2 regions of the Gudongella sp. DL1XJH-153 genome follow, and region 1 is predicted to be linked to the other one. Evidence: predicted binding sites of a transcription regulator. Region 1 holds the regulator's gene; the other holds the start of a gene.
What was found. Region 1 encodes HrcA, which represses chaperone genes, less so after heat shock. Its sites were predicted from a motif close to ATTAGCACTCNATANTATNGAGTGCTAAT; they were not measured.
Positions count from the first base shown of each region.

Region 1 (10,599 bases):
GGAGATGTCTTTGTATTGGGAGATAATCGCGCTGAAGGAGCAAGTAAGGACAGTAGGTACTTTGGTACCATTTCTCTTGATAAAGTGAAGGGAGTTACAGAATTCAGATACTATCCGATTGATGACAGATTCGGTAGAATAGAGTAACCTCTGCAATGGAGGTTATTTATAAATAAGACACTAGGAGGAAAAGCATGCGCGTAAAACAGGAAAACATAAGAAATTTTTCCATAATAGCCCATATTGACCACGGCAAGTCAACCCTTGCTGACAGATTGATTGAAATGACAGGAATGTTGACATCAAGAGAGATGCAGGAACAGGTTCTTGATAAGATGGATCTTGAAAGGGAAAGGGGAATAACCATAAAGCTAAAGGCTGTGAGACTTGTCTACAAAGCCAACGATGGAGAGGAGTATGTGTTTAATCTTATTGACACTCCGGGACATGTTGACTTTAACTACGAAGTTTCACGTTCACTTGCAGCCTGTGAAGGTGCTGTGCTTGTAGTAGATGCAACACAGGGAGTGGAAGCTCAAACCTTGGCAAATGTGTACCTTGCAATTGATCAGGACCTTGAAATACTGCCTGTAATAAACAAAATTGATTTGCCAAGTGCAAGACCTGAGGAAATAATTGATGAGATTGAGGACATTATCGGTATTGAGAGCCGGGATGCTCCACTGATATCAGCAAAAGACGGCTTGAATGTAGAACAGGTTCTTGAGGCCATAGTGGCTAAGGTTCCAGCGCCGATAGGAGATCCCAAAGCACCTTTAAAGGCTTTGATATTTGATTCATATTATGATAGCTACAAGGGAGTGACTTGTTACATAAGGGTTTTTGAAGGTCAGGTCAAGGCAGGAATGATAGTTAAGATGATGGCAACAGGTAAGAGTTTTGAAGTTACTGAAGTTGGAATAAACACATCAAAGCACATACCAATGGACAGCTTGAGTGCTGGAGAGGTAGGCTATCTAACTGCAAGCATCAAGAACGTTAAGGAAGCAAGAGTTGGCGATACCATAACTGATCCAAATAATCCGACACCAAAGCCTCTGCCAGGTTATAAGAAAGTAATACCAATGGTTTACTGTGGAATATATCCTGCTGAAGGAGAAGACTTCAATACCGTAAGAGATGCACTGGAAAAGTTGCAGGTAAATGATGCAGCACTTGTATTTGAGCCTGAGACCTCAGTTGCTCTTGGATTTGGATTCAGATGTGGATTCCTGGGATTACTTCATATGGAGATTGTTCAGGAGAGACTGGAAAGAGAGTTTGATCTAAATATAATAACCACGGCACCAAGTGTAATATATCGAGTAACAAAGACGAATGGAGAGGTTATTGAGATACAGAATCCTTCAAATCTTCCTGCTCCAGCGGAGATATCATATATGGAGGAACCTGTAGTATCAGCATCCATTATGACACCGACAGAATATGTTGGCCCAATCATGGAGTTGTGTCAAAACAAGAGAGGGTCATATAAAAATATGGAGTATCTTGAGGAGACCAGAGTTGTGCTACATTATGATCTTCCATTGAATGAGGTTATTTATGACTTCTTTGATGCATTGAAATCAAAGACAAGGGGATATGCTTCATTGGATTATGAACTAAAAGGTTATCAGCAAAGCGAATTGGTTAAGATGGACATACTGATCAATGCTGAATTGGTCGATGCCTTCTCACTGATAGTCCATGAGGATAAGGCATATGAAAGAGGTAGATCTATAGCAGAGAGGCTTGTAGACGTAATTCCAAGGCATCAGTTTGCTGTGCCTATACAAGCTAGCATAGGTAGCAAAGTCATTGCCAGAGAGACCATCAGGGCCTTGAGAAAGGATGTTCTGGCCAAGTGTTACGGTGGAGATATATCAAGAAAGAGAAAATTGCTTGAAAAGCAGAAGGAAGGTAAAAAGAAGATGAGGCAAATTGGTTCAGTAGAGGTTCCTCAGGAAGCATTTCTTACTGTCTTGAAATATGACGAAAAAAAATAAATGCAAAAGGAAAAGTCACAAGGACTTTTCCTTTATTTTCTTTGAAAGTAGCAGGGAGGAAATATGAAGCAGATCGGATTGTATATCCATATACCATTTTGTGAAAAAAAATGTCATTACTGTGACTTTACATCAGTACCCGCTAATAGGGAACTTATAAAAAAATATGAAAAATATCTTATCAAGGAGCTTTTGATTCAGGCTGAAAAGTATGGAAATCATACGATAAGTACAATATTCATAGGTGGTGGCACACCTTCTATATTGGATGAAAAAAGCATAGGCAACATTCTCAGGAGCATCAGAGAGAGCTTTGCAATCAATCCTGATGCTGAAATATCCATGGAAATCAACCCTGGCACACTGACCTATGAAAAGGCTATGGGCTATAAGAAAGCCGGCATTAACAGAGTTAGCATGGGAATCCAGTCTATGAATGACAATACTTTAAGATTAATCGGTAGAATTCATAATGAACATCAGGTAGATTCCACTGTAGATATATTAAGAAAAGTAGGTTTTGACAATATCAACGGCGACTTGATTTTTGGTTTGCCCCACCAGAGTGTAGATGATTTTCATAAGACACTGGATAGAGTCATAGAGTTAAATCTTGAACATATCTCAATGTATGGATTGATTCTTGAGGAGGATACTCTTCTCTATCATTGGTATAAAAAAGGTCTGGTAACTATGCCATCGGAAGATGAAGAGAGACAGATGTATCACTCCGGGATCCAGATCCTGGAACAGAATGGATATAGACAGTATGAGATATCCAATCTAGCTAAAAAAGGCTTTGAGTGTAGACACAATCTTGGATACTGGATGCTGAATCCATATATTGGTGTTGGTCTGTCCAGCCATTCATCCATCGATAATCGAAGGTATTGGAATACATCGTTATTCAATGAATATTTCAGGATGATTGACGAGGATTTGCTTCCAATTTCAGGAGAGGAAATTGTCACTGCTGATCTGAGGGAATCAGAATACCTGATTTTACGAATTAGACTTAATGAAGGAATATCACTAATTGATTACAAAACTAGATTTAATCAATCTTTTATGCATAAGTACGAAAATATAATAGAAAAGCACATTGAATCAGGATTGTTGAAGATCATTGACGACAAAATAATTCTTACAGAAAAGGGCAAGGATCTTAGCAATTTAGTAGAGGTAGATTTTCTTCCATAGTAGGCAAAAAGTATTGACAAATACCTGTAAGGATGATAATTTATATATAGGATTAGCACTCGGCAATGTTGAGTGCTAACAATCATCCAGGAGAATTTAGAGGTGATATTATGTTGGATGACAGAAAAATGAGAGTACTGTATGCTATTATTGACAGCTATATAACTACAGCAGAACCAATTGGTTCAAGAACAATATCAAAATCATTTAATCTCGGAGTCAGTTCAGCTACTATAAGAAATGAAATGTCTGACCTGGAGGAGCTGGGCTACCTTAACAAAACCCATACTTCATCCGGGAGAGTTCCTTCTGACAAGGCTTATCGCCTTTATGTGGATAGCTTTATTAAGTTGGATAAGGAAACAATCAATAATAAACAAAAAATGGAAATCAGAAATGCACTTGAAAGGGAAAGCAAAGAATTGGACCAGCTGATTCAAAATTCAGCCAGACTTCTTTCCCACATAACAAGCTATACAGCTCTGGCATTGTCTCCTCAAATAAAGGAGACGAGAATTAAACACGTCCAGTTATTGCCAATTGACGAGTATCAGATTTTATTGATATTGGTAAATGAGAATGGACTGGTTAAGAATACGGTTTTCAAGACTGAACAGGCAATACCTGAAAATCAGCTTAATGCCATAACAAATATGCTAAATGAAAGACTTAGGAATATTTCATTCAATCAGTTGAATAAGGATTCCTTAAAGGGAATGTTCAATGAATTCTATAAATACAAGGATGAAGTAGAAAGACTTATGCCGATAATAAACAAATCTGTTGAAAGCATGGACAATATTGATCTTTATGCTGATGGAATAGGAATGCTTCTAAACTTTCCTGAGTATAAAGACATTGATAAGGTAAAGTCCATAATGTCATTTATTGAAGACAAGGATCAGTTAATGAATATCCTGCTTATGGATTCAATATCCAGGGATATAAACATCAGTATTGGGCAGGAAAATATTTATGCACCATTAAAGGACTGCAGCATAATAACTGCGACCTACAAACTTGAGGGAGAAACCGTAGGAAAGATTGGAATAATTGGTCCAACGAGAATGGATTACTTGCGACTTATTAAAACACTGAGAATTTTTTCGGATAATATTTCCGAGATAATAAATAATTCTAATGGAAGCGTTAAGAGGTGATTGTAATGGAAAAAGAGAACAACAGTTTCAAGGAGGACGAAAAGGACTTAAAGGAAGAAGATACCATTGAGACCGAGATTCCTCTTGAGGAAGAGGAGGAGGATCCCATTTTTAAGTCAAAAGCAATGCTTGAAGAAAAAGAAAATGAAATTTTGGATTTAAGCAATAAGTTGGCCAGATTACAGGCGGATTTCCAGAATTTTAAAAGAAGGACTGAAAAGGACAGGGAACAATCAATAATTTATGGCATTGAAGCTATAATCCTTGATCTATTACCAGTGATTGATAATTTCGAGCGTGCAATGAAATTACAGGAAGATAAAGAAGACAATTTTTACAAGGGAATTTCAATGATTGAAAAGCAGTTGGTAGAAGTACTGGAAAAAAATTCAGTTTATGAAATTGAAGCACTTGGCAATGATTTTGACCCTAATCTTCATCATGCAGTTTCTTCTGTCGAAAGTGATGAAAAACCTGGCACTGTAATAGAAGTCCTGCAAAAGGGTTATATTTTAAATGATAAAGTAATCAGACCTACAATAGTTGTTGTAGCAAAATAATTAAGGAGGAATAAAGAATGAGCAAAATAATTGGAATTGACTTGGGAACAACAAACTCAGCAGTTGCCGTCATGGAAGGTGGAGAAGCTGTTATAATCCCAAATGCTGAGGGTAACAGAACAACACCATCAGTAGTGGCTTTTACAAAGGATGGAGAAAGACTCGTAGGAGAAACAGCAAAAAGACAGGCTATAACAAATACTGAGAGAACAGTTCTGTCAATTAAAAGAGAGATGGGTAGTGATCACAAAGAAGATATTGACGGAAAAGCATATAGTCCTGAAGAAATATCAGCAATGATTCTTCAAAAGATCAAGGCGGATGCAGAGAGCTACCTTGGAGAAACAGTTACAGATGCAGTCATTACTGTGCCTGCATACTTTACAGACAGTCAAAGACAAGCTACCAAGGATGCAGGTAAAATTGCCGGACTTAATGTTAAAAGAATTATAAATGAGCCGACTGCAGCTGCATTATCTTATGGTCTTGACAAGGAAGAAGGTCAGCACAAAATAATGGTATTTGACCTTGGCGGAGGTACATTTGACGTATCAATTCTTGAACTTGGAGATGGAGTTTTTGAAGTTCTTGCCACAAGAGGTAATAATCACTTAGGTGGGGATGACTTTGACAATAAATTGATTGATTATATAGCAGACCAGTTTAAAAAGGAAAATGGCGTTGATCTGAAATCAGACAAGATGGCTCTTCAAAGACTGAAAGAAGCTTCAGAGAAGGCAAAGAAAGAGTTATCAACTACAAAATCAACCAACATAAATCTTCCGTTTATTACAGCAACCGCTTCAGGACCTTTGCACCTTAATATGGACATAACAAGAGCGAAATTTGATGAGCTCACTTCAGAGCTGGTTGATATGACAATTGAACCTGTAAAAGCAGCATTGAAGGATTCTGGATTGGGAGCATCTGATATAGAGAAGGTATTGCTGGTTGGTGGTTCAACAAGAATTCCCGCTGTTCAGGATGCTGTAAAGAAAATTATTGGAAAAGATCCACAAAAGGACATTAATCCTGACGAAAGTGTAGCTCTTGGAGCCGCAATTCAAGGTGGAGTACTGAGTGGAGAGGTTAAGGATCTGTTGCTATTGGATGTTACCCCACTTTCCTTGGGTATTGAGACACTTGGTGGAGTAACAACCAAGCTTATAGAAAGAAATACAACTATACCTACAAAGAAATCACAAGTATTTACCACTGCATCTGATAGTCAGACTTCAGTTGATATACACGTGCTGCAGGGTGAACGTCAGATGGCAAATGATAACGTAACTTTGGGTAGATTCCAGTTGACAGGCATTCCACCAGCTCCTAGGGGAGTACCACAAATTGAAGTTACTTTTGATATTGATGCCAATGGTATTGTAAATGTAAGTGCAAAAGACCTGGGAACAGGTAAAGAGCAAAAGATTACAATTACTGCCTCAACAAAGCTGAGTGAGGAAGAAATCAAGGATAAGGTTAAGGAAGCAGAAAGATTTGCTGAGGAAGACAAGCAAAAGAAAGAAAAGATTGAAGTCAGAAACAACGCTGACTCAATTGTCTATCAGACAGAAAAAACCTTGAAGGATTTGGAAGGCAAAATTGAAGCTGATGAAAAATCCAAGGTTGAAGAAAAACTGGAAGCTTTGAAGAAGGCACTTGAAGGTGATGACATCGATGACATCAAAACAAAAACTGAGGAATTGACAAATGAGTTCCATGCCATTTCACAAAAATTATATGAGACGGCACAGGATCAGGGAGCTCAGCAAGGTGAAGAGCCACAGGATGATGATGTAGTTGATGCTGATTACGAAGTTGTTGACGAAGACTAAATAATGAAATAGTATATTGTAAGAGTCTAGCATGATGACTTTTTCAAAATCAAAGCTAAACCAACTGGTTTAGCTTTGATTAATGATATTAAATGGAAGTTGGTGTATGGTAGTGAGAGATTTTTATGAAATACTTGATTTACCCAAAGATGCGACACAGGATGATATAAAGAGAGCATATAGGAAACTTGCAAAAAAGTATCACCCAGACCTTAATCCAAATGATTCAGAAGCAGAGCAGAGCTTCAAGGAAGTTAATGCAGCCTATGAGATTTTAAGCAATCAGGATAAACGTTCGCGCTATGACAGATATGGTCATGCTGGTATTGACCCACAGGCTGGTGGAGGAGACTTTGGAGGTTTTGGGGACATATTTGATGACCTGTTTGGTGGATTTGGTGGATTCGGAGGAAGAAGCTCAGGAAGAAGATCAGGTCCCGTTAGAGGTGCTGACATTCAACAGGGTGTTACTTTGGAGTTCAAGGAAGCCGTATTCGGAGTTGAAAAAGAAGTGCAGTTACGACGATACGAAACTTGCAGCTCATGTGATGGAACAGGTGCCAAGCCAGGAACTGAAAAGACAACCTGCACAAAATGCCACGGTTCTGGAGAAGTAAGATATGCTCAACAAACCCCATTTGGTCAGTTTGTTCAGGTTGGAGTATGTGACCAGTGTGATGGGGCAGGAGAGATAATCGAAGAAAAGTGTGAGACTTGCCATGGTAGTGGGAAAGAAATAAAGACCAGGAAAATCAATGTCAACATACCTGCAGGAGTTGATAGTGATTCTGTTATGACAGTGCGAGGAGAGGGACATAGCGGTGAAAAAGGTGGTCCACCAGGAGATCTTTACCTGTATATTTCAGTTAAGGAAGATCCTGTTTTTACGAGAAAAGGAGTAAATATTTATGTTACTGTACCTATAAGCTTCGCTCAGGCGACATTGGGCTCAGAAATTGAAATACCTACCCTTGAAGGAACGGAAACATACACTATACCGGCAGGGACTCCGTCCCATAGTAGATTCAAGCTGAAAAACAAGGGTGTAGCCAATGTTAGAGGACTTGGAAAAGGTGATTTGATTTTTACCGTTGAGGTAATAATACCAAAGGATATTACAGATAAGCAAAGAGAACTTTTACTGGATTATTCAAAGGGAATGGGTGAAAGCTACAAAGCTCCGGAGAAAAAAGGGTTCTTTAAAAAAGTAAAGGATGTATTTCAATAATCAACCACTTCGGTGGTTGTTTTTGTCTACTGGAAAAGAGTTGAAGTTTAGGGTATAATATGGTGAATAATAGATAAGGAAGTGATCTGATGAACTGGCTTGAGGTTATTATTAAAACGTCACCTGAAAATGAGGATATAGTAAGCAGTATTCTCTATGACAATGGTGCAACTGGACTGACGATTGAAGACCCGAATGATATAGTTGAGCTCGATAAAATAGAAGATGCATGGGATTTTATTGAACCTGACCTTTTTAAAACTGGTGATGATGAGATCATTATTAAGGCATACTATTCCGAAGCTGAAGATTTAAACCAGATAATGGAAGACATTACCGAGAAAATAACTAAAGGCGGTTTTGGTGAAATTCTTACAAGCAAGGTTGATGAAACCGATTGGGCTGAAAATTGGAAGATTCATTACAAGACCACAAAAATTGGAGATAATATTGTTATCAAGCCATCGTGGGAAGAATATCAACCAGAACCTGATGATATAGTAATTGAGCTTGACCCTGGCATGGCTTTTGGGACAGGTTCACATGAGACTACGGTAATGTGTGCAAAAGCTCTTGAAAAGTATGTAAATCAAAATACCACGGTATTTGATGTAGGTTGTGGAAGTGGTATTCTTGGTATAATAGCTGCCAAGCTAGGTGCAGGTAGAGTTCTTGCAATAGACTTGGATCCGATGTGCGTTAAAGTAACTAAAGAAAACGCAATCATAAACCAGGTAGACGAATCAATACAGGTAGAACAAGGGAATCTCCTCCATATGGTTGAAGAAAAGGCAGATGTTATAGTTGCAAACATAATTGCAGAAGTAATAGTAAATATAATACCTGGATTAAAGAATCACCTTGAGAAGGATGGTATTTTTATAGCTTCCGGGGTAATTGAGAGCAAGGCATATAAAGTCAAAAGTGCTCTTGAAGAAAATGGTTATGAGATAATCCAAACTGAGTTAATGAATGGTTGGACAGCAATCACTTCCAAAATGGTGATATGATGCATAGGTTTTTTACTGAAAACTCAATCGATGACAATGATAAACTTGAAATCAATGGCGGAGATGTAAAGCATATACGAGATGTACTTCGCATATTACCAGGTGAGCATATAGAAATAGTCACTGGTAACAAGGCATATGTATGTAATATAATGGAAATCAGCAAGAGTGCCATTATAACTGAGATTCTTAATCCCATTGAAAAGAGTCATGAATCTCCTGTGAAAATAAATTTATTCCAGGGATTGCCAAAAAGTTCAAAGATGGAAACAATATTACAGAAATGCACAGAAATAGGGGTAGCAAGTTTTTATCCGCTTGTTACCAATAGAACCGTAGTAAAATTGAAAGATGACAAAAAGGAAAATAGGAAAATTGAAAGATGGGAAGCCATAGTGCATGAAGCTTCAAAGCAGTCAAAACGGGATAGAATTCCTGTTGTTAATCCTGTTATAGATTTCAGGGAGCTTGTCGTCTACTTAAAGGAAGGAATCACAATAGTGCCTTATGAAGCATCAACTGACAAGGGAATCAAGGATGTTCTCAAGTCATTGAAAATCTCAGATACAGTTAACATAATAATTGGACCTGAAGGCGGATTTGAGGAGGAAGAAATAAAGAAGCTTGTAGGATTGGGTGCTAAGATAGTATCACTTGGACCCAGAATACTGAGAACTGAAACAGCAGGCATGGTAGCTTCGTCTATTGTGCAGTATGAATATGGAGATTTGGGAGTGATTTAATGAATTCAGTAGCTTTTCATACCTTGGGTTGCAAAGTAAATCAATATGAGACTGAGGCTATGGAAGAATTATTTGAGAAAAATGGTTACAATGTAGTCGGAGAAGAAGGCTATTCAGATATATATGTAATCAATACATGTACAGTAACAAACCTGTCGGACAGAAAGTCCCGACAGTTTATAAGAAAATCAAAGAAAAAAAATCCAGATGCGATAGTTGCAGTAGTTGGTTGCTATTCGCAGGTATCACCTGAAGAGGTTGAAAATATTGAAGGTGTTGATGTAATAATAGGTACCAGCGAAAGAGGTAGAATAGTTGAACTTTGCGAGGAAGCTTCGTCAACAAAGAAAAAGATAAATATCGTAAGATCCGTAAAGACTTATAAGGAGTTCGAGAAGATTGACATCGATAAACTAAAGTCAAGGACCCGAGCATTTGTAAAGATACAGGATGGTTGCAACCAATTTTGCAGCTATTGCATAATTCCATATGCCAGGGGTCCAATAAGAAGCAGGAAGTACGGTGAAATAGAAACTGAAATAAAAAAATTGTCTAAAGCAGGCTTCAAGGAAATAGTGCTGACTGGGATTCATGTTGCATCCTATGGAAAAGATTTAAAGAAGGAGTCCATTGGAGAAGTAATTGATAAAATTAGCCTGATTGAGGGTATTGAAAGAATAAGGCTTAGTTCTCTTGAGCCTACACTTATTGATGATGATTTTATGGGTATAATGACTAAAAGCTATAAGATATGTGATCATTTCCACCTTTCATTGCAAAGTGGATCAGACACTGTACTAAAGAGGATGAGCAGGAAATATACTACCGAAGACTACAGAGAGAGAGTACGTTTAATA
Region 1 covers NZ_JBMEMN010000017.1:43,624-54,222, forward strand. Annotated here, with positions in the region: gene lepB (signal peptidase I) at 1-147, shown strand, start outside; gene lepA (translation elongation factor 4) at 195-2,006, shown strand; gene hemW (radical SAM family heme chaperone HemW) at 2,070-3,206, shown strand; gene hrcA (heat-inducible transcriptional repressor HrcA) at 3,317-4,366, shown strand; gene grpE (nucleotide exchange factor GrpE) at 4,372-4,926, shown strand; gene dnaK (molecular chaperone DnaK) at 4,944-6,761, shown strand; gene dnaJ (molecular chaperone DnaJ) at 6,868-7,989, shown strand; gene prmA (50S ribosomal protein L11 methyltransferase) at 8,079-8,999, shown strand; gene ACOEN1_RS08095 (16S rRNA (uracil(1498)-N(3))-methyltransferase) at 8,996-9,742, shown strand; gene mtaB (tRNA (N(6)-L-threonylcarbamoyladenosine(37)-C(2))-methylthiotransferase MtaB) at 9,742-10,599, shown strand, end outside.

Region 2 (10,599 bases), on a different contig from region 1:
CGACATGGAAGCTTATGTCTTCCAGAATCGGATCCACAACGTAAGATTTATATATATGATTAGCAGTGAGTATTGGCATTTTTATCCCTCCATGATTCCTATGACTATTCTAACAGAAAAAGCATCTCTTTAAAAGCAAAATCAATGCTTACACGGAATACAAAAAGATTGTTAAAGGCCTGTGAATAAATTGACATATAATTTATGCAATGGTATAATTAACCCAGAATTCTAGATAGGTGGTGAATTTATTGGGCAAAGATAATAAGGTATCATTGACCGTTATTAGAAGATTACCTAAGTATCATCGTTATCTCAGCGACCTTATGGATAAGGGAATCAGTAGGATATCCTCTCAGGAATTGAGTGTACTTACAGGGTTTACTGCTTCACAGATCAGACAGGACCTGAATAATTTTGGTGGTTTTGGACAACAGGGATATGGTTACAATGTTGAGGACCTGCAAAGGGAACTTGGTAAGATCCTGGGACTCGATCAAAGATACAATGCAGTGATAGTAGGTGCTGGAAATCTCGGTCAGGCAATAGCAAACTACAGAGGTTTTGAAGATGCGGGATTTAAGGTTCTTGCAATGTTTGACAGGAACCCCAGAGTGATAGGCCTAAAAATCCGTGATATAGAAATCAAGGATATGGAGCACATTGAAGACTTCATCAAGAAAAACAATGTTGAAATTGGAATTATTACGACTCCAAAAGATAGTGCCCAGGAAGTAGCTGATATCTACGTAAAAGCTGGCGTAAAGGGTGTATGGAATTTTGCACCTGCTGACATCAACGTACCTGAGGACATGATTCTTGAGAATGTAAGATTAAATGAAAGTTTGTTTATTCTATCATATTTCCTGAAAGCTGCAACTAAATAAGTGTTACTATAATAATCTCGATAAAATTATGGCTAATCGCCCTCTAAAGCTAGGACTAATGTTCCTCATGTTTTAAGGTTGCTATACCTTGGGCGGTATGATATAATTTTATCGAGATTAATAGTTATTGTGAGAATTTTTCACAGCTAAATAAAAGGGGGTAGTTTTACCATGTCAAAAGAAATACTAAATCCGTTGGAAAGTGCTCAGAAACAGGTAAAAGATGCTTGTGATGCATTGGGCTACGGAGAATCTGTGTATGAACTTCTGAAAGAACCAAAGAGATTTATCGAAGTTTCAATTCCAGTAAAAATGGATGATGGTTCTGTAAAGGTTTTCAAAGGCTACAGATCAATGCACAGTGACGCTGTTGGACCAGGTAAAGGTGGAATACGTTTTCATCCAGGAGTTAACCCTGACGAAGTAAAAGCACTTTCAGTATGGATGACATTTAAGTGTTGCGTAACAGGAATCCCTTACGGTGGAGGTAAAGGTGGAATAACTGTTGACCCATCAACGCTTTCACAAGGAGAGCTTGAGAGATTGTCAAGAGGATATATCCAAGGTCTTTACAAGTACTTAGGCGAGAAAATAGATATCCCAGCACCTGATGTAAATACTAATGGTCAGATAATGGCTTGGATGGTAGATGAGTATTGCAAACTAACAGGATCCATGAATACAGGAGTTATTACAGGTAAACCAGTTGAGTGGGGTGGTTCACTTGGAAGAAACGAAGCTACTGGATTTGGGGTTGGAGTTGTAACTAGAGAAGCAGCCAAGAAGATTGGACTTGATATCAAAGAAGCAACAGTTGCTATTCAAGGATTCGGAAACGTTGGAAGCTTTGCAGTTAAAAACGTTGAGAGACAAGGAGCAAAAATAGTTGCAGTTGGTGAGTGGAACAGAGAAATCGGTACATTTGCAATTTATAGAGAAGATGGATTTAGCTACGCAGAGTTGGCAGAATATCAAAATGAGAACAAGACTCTTGCAAACTATCCAAATGCAAAAATGATGACTCTTGATGAGTTCTGGGACTTAGAAGTGGATATTTTGATTCCAGCAGCTCTTGAGAATGCAATAACTCTAGAAAATGCTGACAGGATCAAAGCTAAGCTTATAATTGAAGCAGCTAACGGCCCTATAACACCTGAAGCTGATGAAATTCTTGAGAAAAAAGGAATCATAGTTGCACCAGATATCCTTGCTAATGCAGGTGGAGTAACTGTATCATACTTTGAGTGGGTACAGAATCTTTACGGATACTACTGGAGCGAGAAGGAAGTTGAAGAGAAGGAAGAAATCGCAATGGTTAACGCATTCAATTCTCTTTGGAAAATCATGGAAGAGTTCAATGTACCAATGAGAAGATCAGCTTACCTGCACTCAGTTAAGAAGGTTGCTGAAGCAATGAAGCTTAGAGGATGGTACTAATTAACCAAGGCTTTGAAATATTATAGATTTGAATGATTGAGGCAGGGAGAAATGATATGCTCCCCTTAATGTTGACGGTTTAAATAATAAAACTGTTAATGTTAGGGGGAGTATTTTTGTGTCAAAAATAAGCAAGTTTATATGATTTAGAATGAATTCATTGACAGGGTATTAATAGAATGTAGTATAATGACTTCAAATAGTATTGGAGGAAGACATATGACCTACACAATTGAAAAAGCGGACAACAAGCTTGTATTGAAGAACATCAAGGATTTCAATCCTACCCATATATTTGAGAACGGTCAGTGTTTCAGATGGTATAAAGAGGATGACGGCAGCTACACTACTGTTGCTGGAGGAAAAGTTATAAATGTTCTTAAGGATGGAGACAATATAGTTATTGATGGATCTGATGAGAAGGATTGGAAGGAATATTGGCATCACTATTTTGACCTGGACAGAGACTATGGTGAGATAAAAAAAGAGCTTTCCAAGGATCCCATTCTAGAGGAAGCTATTCAGTTTGGCGATGGATTGAGACTTCTTAACCAGGACCCATACGAGACGGTAATATCATTTATGATCTCTGCGAATAATCAGATTCAAAGAATTAAGAATGCTGTGGAAATGATATCAAATGACCTTGGCGAGTATATTGGGACCTATCGAGGAAGAGAGTATTACAGTTTTCCTGATCCTGAAAAACTGGCAGCAAAGAGTACGGAGTATATTCGAGAAAAGTATAGAGTAGGATTTAGAGGGGATAGAATCAGAGAAGTTAGTCGAAGAATTTCTGAGGGTGAATTTGATACCCAGTGCATATTTGAAACAGGGTATTCAGATGCTGTGAATATGCTGACCACATTACCTGGAGTAGGCCCTAAGGTAAGCGGATGCATACTTCTTTTTGCCTATGATAAGACAGAGGCTTTCCCGGTAGATGTATGGGTTAAGAGGGTTATGGAATACTTTTATTTCAAGAGACCTGCCAAAAGAAGGGAGCTTGAAGAATCTGGTGAAAAGATATTTGGAGAGCTGGCAGGTTATGCGCAGCAATACCTTTTTTATTATGCAAGGGAATTAGGCATAGGTAAGTAATCTGGGCCATCGTCAGTCGACGGTGGTTTTACTTTTTTGTCAGCACATTGTCACTATATCGTAACCCATTGTATTTTTCAGATTGTTATACTTTAGTCATAGACAAGGAGTGAGGCGATTTTATGAATAAGAGCGGATACATTATCATAGCAGTGATTCTAATGGCTCTTGCTGGCATCCTGACGGGTTATAACAAGGATAAGGTTCATGAACATGCCAGGGGAGACTTGACTGGTGACGGAAAGCATTTAGTGGTTCTGACAGGAGAGGACAATCAGGAATATTTGAAGGATATAGTAATTTATTCTGTGGAGGATGGTAAAAAGGAAGTATACCGCGAGGATATATCATATCTTAATCCATGGAAGCTTATGGTTGGAGACGTGGACGGAGATGGTGTAGACGAAATTTCAATAGGTGTTTACAAGAAATCTCCATTACACCCTGTTATGGCAAAAAGACCCTTCTTCTACAATTTCGATGGAGAAGAACTGGTTCCCAAGTGGCGGGGATCAAGACTTTCAAGGCCATTCCAGGATTATATTCTCCATGATTTTGAAGATGATGGAATTATGGAGATAGTTGCAATCGAATATCTCCAGGATGATACACAGGTTCTTAACAGCTACAAATGGAGGGAATTTGGTTTTGAGGGATTTAAAGAGTCAGAGCCTGTTGAATCAATTGAGAAGGTCTATTCAAATGGTAGCGAACTGTTTGCTTTTGTTAAGGAAGATATGTCCCATGTTAGATATTCTGTGTTTGAAGGGGAAGATGAACTGGAATGGAGGGAGTACAATGAATAGAAGGAAGAGAATTGTTTTATTATCATATTTACTAGCATTTACAATAGTCTTAAGTGGTTGTAAATGGAATGTAGACAATCCGGAGCAGGAAGAGCCAAAGATAGTGGATGAAACAGAAGAGCCGTCTAACCTACCGGATGATCAAGAAGAAACTGATCAGGGACCTGCAGACATACAACCGGAGGCTGATTTTTCAAACGTAGTGAATATGTCAGACTTTGATTATTTGACAGAGGAACAGAAAAGTAGACTGCTCCAAAACAGATTCTTTGTTTCAGAAACAGAGCATAAGCAGCTTTTCTATATATATGAGAACAATGAGTATCGTGATATCCCATCGTTTATAACAACTGACTCGGTCCTTCATACCTATCATATATTTTATGACTATTTGCTAAGGACAATAGAAAATGAAAAGCTGTTGGGATTGGCAGAGGAGCTTACTGAAGAAATGCTGATGAAATCAATTGAGGCATATAATGATGTAGATGATCCAGCTTTGAGAATAGTACTTATCAAGAACCTTGCATATTATTCTGTAGCAAATATGTTGCTCCAGAACGAGTTGCCGAACGGTATTCCTGAAGAATCATTGGCAATGGCAAATAAGGAATTCAGCAAAATTGAAAATCAGGAAGGATTCACATACTCGGCAATATTTCCATTCCAGATGGATTATAGCCAGTATATACCGAGAGGGCACTACACAAGGTCAGAGGATTTGGAAAGATATTTCCTTGCCATGATGTGGTATGGGCAGGTTCCATTCCCTCTATACAAAAATGAGGAAGAGCGAAATGAAGAACAGACTCTTCAAGCAATTCTAATATCCAGGATGATTTCAGATGATCAAGAGTTGCTTCAGAAATGGGAACAAATTTATGAACCCACAAACTTTTTTGTTGGCTCATCTGATGACCTGGGAATTAAAGAGTACTCACAAGCCGTAGATGAAATATATGGTGAGGACAGTGGTTATAATGTATTCTCTGATAATGGGCTCTTGGATGAGTTCTACGAAAGGTCTAAAGAATTCCCTGCACCGAGGATAGTGGCAAGGTATGCTGATATCGATACCCCGGTGGATAAACAATTTAGATTTATGGGACAGAGGTATGTGTTTGATTCTCAAATAATACAGGAGCTTGTATACCCTATTCTCAGACCGATACCATCGGGGATGGATGTTATGGCTGTTCTTGGTTCGGACAGAGCCAAAGAGATTCAACTTGAAAATCCGGATAATCAACAGTGGGAAGATTATCCTAAGGAAATGGAAAGACTCCGGACTGAATTTTCAGGATATGAAGAAAAGGACTGGAAGAGAAATCTTTACACTGGCTGGATGTGGGTTCTAGATGGTCTTCTTGGGCCAGCAGAAGATACAATGCCAGAGTTCATGAAAAACCAGGCATGGGAGGACAAAAATCTTAATACTGCCCTTAGTTCATGGGCAGAATTGAAGCATGATACCGTACTTTATGGCAAGGCATCTGGAGCAGAAATGGGTGGGGCTGAATACGTTAGAGTTCCAGGCTATGTTGAGCCTAATATCCCTGTATACGAGAGACTTCTATGGCTAACTGATTATTCAAGGGATGCTTTGATGGAATGGGATCTGGAAATTGATGAGATCGACTATAAATTGGAGAGATTCCAGTGGCTTCTCCAGTTTCTGATAGATGCATCAGAGAAGCAACTTAAGGATATACCTTTGACTGAGGAGGAACACGACAGAATAAAGATCTATGGTGGAATTCTTGAGGATTTGACCAGTTCATTTGCAGGTCAGGGAACAAAATGGCATGAAATTACATCCGAAACCGACAAAGACATGGCTGTTATTGCAGATTATCATACTGTTGGAAGGGATGGGGTAATGGTTGCAGGGGTAGGTCCAGCATATGAGATTTATGTTCTAACTCCAATTGATGGTGAGCTTTACCTTACAAGAGGTGCTGTGATGAGCTTCCATGAATTCTTTTCTGAGAAAAGATTGACTGATGAAGAGTGGCAAAAGATGATAGTGGATGGCACCAATCCACCAATGCAAAAGTGGACTGAGAGTTTTATAAAGTAAAAATAATGAGCTTAAGGGAGAATTGAAATTTTAATTCTCCCTTTTTTAGTTTGAGAGATGATGTAGCATTTCCATATGTTCGCTTAATCATGCAGACTTTTCAATGGTTAGTGTCCTTATCCAGAGAAATCTGAACTCTGGTAGTTCATTCATTTTCCATTTTTCTCTGGATAAATTTAGTATTTTGCGATATTATTTAATATAGTAGACTAAAAATGGACAGGTGATAATAATGATGGGAACTATTGTTAACAGTATTGCAATCGTTGCAGGAGCGATGCTTGGAATCCTTCTCAAAAAAGGAATCAAGGAGCAATATACAAGTACAATAATGGATGGCATGGCTCTGGCAGTTGTAATAATTGGAATAATGGGCGCTATGGAAATGAATAACCTGATTGTAGTGCTTGCAAGTATTGTTGTGGGAAGTATAATCGGAGAAAAGTTCGATTTGGACAAGAAGCTTGAAAATCTGGGAATAAATATGGAAAAAAGGTTTGGCAAGGGTGACTCCAATTTTTCAAAAGGCTTTATAATGGCATCTCTTGTATACTGCATAGGAGCCATGGCTATTCTAGGAGCATTGGAATCCGGACTGACAGGGAATCATGAAACCCTTTATGCAAAGTCTGTGCTTGATGGTGTATCTGCAGTGATTTTCGCATCAACATTTGGAATCGGGGTTGCATTTTCCGCAATTATTGTATTTGTTTATCAGGGTGCGATAACTCTTTTGGCAAGCTCAGTCAAGGATCTGCTTACACCGGAAGTAATAAATGAAATGTCTTCAATCGGAGGCATACTTATTATGGCTATTGGTATAAATATTCTTGGCATAAAGAAAGTCAAGATAGCAAATATGTTACCGGCAATTTTTATTCCAGTAGTATATTATACAGTTGTGGCTCTATTTTAGAGATAAATGGAGAAAAAAGGAGAAATACATAGTATTCTAAAGCAAATGGCAGATAAAATTTGAAATCATCCAATAATTTTTATTTTCAAGTCAAAAATGGACTTGATTAGCTGTTTGTTTTAGAGTATTATTATAATTAGATGTTAGCACTCGATGAAGATGAGTGCTAACAAAAAACAGACTATATATCGAGGAGGAGTATTAATGAATCTTAAGCCTTTAGGAGACAGAATTATAATAAAGAAGATGGAGGTCGAGGAAAAGACGAAAAGTGGAATCGTATTACCATCCACAGCTAAAGAGCAGCCGCTAATGGCAGAAATTATAGCAATTGGTGATGAAATCCTTAATGATGAAAAAAGAAAAGACCAGGTGAAGGTTGGCGACACTGTAATCTTCTCAAAGTATGCAGGTACAGAAGTTAAGGTCGATGCAGATGAGCTTACGATCCTTAAGTTGGCGGATATACTTGCAGTAGTTGAAGACTAAGAACAAAGTTGAAAGTTGAAGAGAAAAGACAAAGATCCTTCGCAATGCTCAGGATGACAATATGTAATACTGATACTAAGTGAACAATCTTAACCCTAATGAATTACAGTAAAATTGAGAATTGAGAATTGTGAATTGTGAATTGAATGTGCCCGGCGATAGATTTACTCAAAATCTCTGATTTTGTTGCAAATCATCGAGGGGGTAGAATTATTAAAAAGGAGTGAATATAATATGGCTAAAGATATAAAATTCGGTGAAGACGCTCGTAGATCCATGGAAAGAGGAATAAACAAGCTTGCAGACACTGTTAAGGTAACACTTGGACCAAAGGGTAGAAATGTAGTTCTTGATAAGAAATTCGGTGCTCCACTAATAACAAATGATGGAGTTACAATAGCAAGAGAAATTGAGCTTGAAGATAAATTCGAGAATATGGGAGCACAGCTTGTAAAGGAAGTGGCAACAAGAACCAATGATGTGGCCGGAGACGGTACAACAACTGCTACACTTCTTGCACAGGCAATAATAAGAGAAGGCCTCAGGAACGTAGCTGCTGGAGCAAACCCAATGATTATTCAGAAAGGCATCAAAAAAGCTGTAACTGCAGCGGTTGAAGAAATCAAGAAAGCTTCAGTACCTATTGAGTCAAAGGAAGCTATCGCACAGGTAGCATCAATTTCAGCTTCTGACGAAGAAATTGGTCAGCTGATTGCAGACGCAATGGAGAAAGTTGGAAACGACGGAGTAATCACTGTTGAAGAATCAAAGTCAATGGGAACAACTCTTGAAGTTGTTGAGGGTATGCAGTTTGACAGAGGATATGTTTCTGCATATATGGTAACCGACACAGAAAAAATGGTCGCAGAATACGAGAATCCATATATCCTTATGACTGACAAGAAGATTTCAAATATCCAGGAAATTCTTCCAATACTTGAGCAGATTGTACAGCAAAGCAAACCTCTTGTAATAATCGCTGAGGACATCGAAGGCGAAGCAATGGCAACACTTGTAGTAAACAAGCTTAGAGGAACCTTCAACTGTGTTGCTGTCAAGGCACCAGGATTTGGAGATAGAAGAAAAGAAATGCTTAAGGACATAGCGATTCTTACTGGTGGAGAGGTTGTTTCAGAGGAACTTGGACACGACCTTAAGGAAACCAAGATTGAAATGCTTGGTAGAGCGGCAAAAGTCAAGATAGACAAAGAAAACACAGTAATTGTAAATGGTGAAGGTAGCCAGGAAGAAATAGAATCAAGAATTAAGCAAATCAAGACACAAGCTGATGCCACAGATTCTGAATTCGACAGAGAGAAGCTTACCGAAAGACTTGCTAAACTTTCTGGTGGAGTTGCTGTTATCCAGGTTGGTGCAGCTACAGAAACAGAACTTAAGGAAAGAAAGCTTAGAATCGAAGATGCCCTTGCTGCAACAAGAGCTGCAGTTGAGGAAGGGATTGTTCCTGGAGGAGGAACTGTTTTAATAAATATAATTCCAATGGTCGAGTCTCTCCTAGAATCAGCAGATGGAGATGAGAAGACGGGAATCAGCATTATATTAAGAGCTTTGGAAGAGCCTGTAAGACAGATTGCTGCTAATGCAGGAATTGAAGGATCAATAATTGTCGAAAAGGTAAAGGCAGCTGAAGCCGGAATAGGATTCGATGTTTTAACCACACAATACGTGAATATGGTTGAAAAGGGAATTGTAGACCCGACAAAGGTAACAAGATCAGCTCTTCAAAACGCCGCAAGTGTTGCAGCCATGGTGCTGACAACAGAAAGTGCCGTATCTGACATAGAGTCAGAAGACCCAATGGCAGGTATGGGTGGCATGGGCGGTATGGGTGGCATGGGCGGTATGATGTAGCCACCAATTGTATAAGGATTATTTTTCCCCACCTTCTAGAAGGTGGGGATTTTAACTGATATAAGAGAATAGTGAAACCTCTTTACGACTTGAAGTTGAGTACTCCTGCTTCTGTAAATTTATGTTGTAAATATTTATAAAAAGGAGTATCATTAGAAGATAATAAGAAAAGCATCTAATGATGTTTTAAGGTAGCTTTTCTTGATACTCATGAACGGAAATTTCATGACGCAAAAAGAAGTAGAAATTGCCTGTTCGTATTATATAGATGGAGTGAACATATGAAAAAAGAATATTTAGTATACCTACTCTTTTCACACAGTGGTTCAACTTTCTCAAGAGCCATAAACCTTTTTACAGATCACCCTTATACTCACGTGTCAATAGCCTTGGATGAAAATCTTGACCAGGTCTATAGTTTTGGGAGATTAAATCCATACAATCCTTTTTTTGCAGGATTTGTCAGGGAAGACATACATTATGGAACTTTCAGCAGGTTTCCCAATACAACCTGCTCTGTTTATGCACTCAAAATTACGGAAGAGCAGTACACGAGCATAACCAAGGAAATAGATAGATTCAGATTTGAAGGGCACAAGTATACATACAACTTTCTTGGAATACTGACAGCTACGGCAAACTATCCGCTTTCACGGAAATATAAGTACTTTTGCTCACAATTTGTTTCTGAAGTTTTTTTAAAAAGTGGAATTGAATTAACACAGAAGCATCCAGGATTAACATCGCCGATGGATATTCTGGAATATGGAGAACTTGAGCCTGTGTTTTCTGGGTACCTAAGGGAATATAGACAACCTCAATTGGAGGTCGCAATTGCTGGTTAATAAATCCATGCCTTGTGTATCACAATTACGAAATTTGAAATTTGAAAAAACTATAATACCCTCGGTTTATGATTAAAAGTAGCATTTTGGATAACAAAGAAAAAATGCAAAATAAGCATCTAAATAAAATCATTGACAAACCATTGACAAACCCGCGAAAGTGGGT
Region 2 covers NZ_JBMEMN010000039.1:7,243-17,841, forward strand. Annotated here, with positions in the region: gene ACOEN1_RS11750 (ABC-F family ATP-binding cassette domain-containing protein) at 1-79, opposite strand, end outside; gene ACOEN1_RS11755 (redox-sensing transcriptional repressor Rex) at 252-887, shown strand; gene ACOEN1_RS11760 (Glu/Leu/Phe/Val family dehydrogenase) at 1,059-2,324, shown strand; gene ACOEN1_RS11765 (DNA-3-methyladenine glycosylase family protein) at 2,544-3,425, shown strand; gene ACOEN1_RS11770 (hypothetical protein) at 3,548-4,231, shown strand; gene ACOEN1_RS11775 (DUF3160 domain-containing protein) at 4,224-6,311, shown strand; gene ACOEN1_RS11780 (DUF554 domain-containing protein) at 6,547-7,227, shown strand; gene ACOEN1_RS11785 (co-chaperone GroES) at 7,432-7,716, shown strand; gene groL (chaperonin GroEL) at 7,951-9,588, shown strand; gene ACOEN1_RS11795 (hypothetical protein) at 9,870-10,433, shown strand.
Region 2: the regulator HrcA is predicted to act here: its motif matches at 7,370-7,398, upstream of ACOEN1_RS11785 (co-chaperone GroES).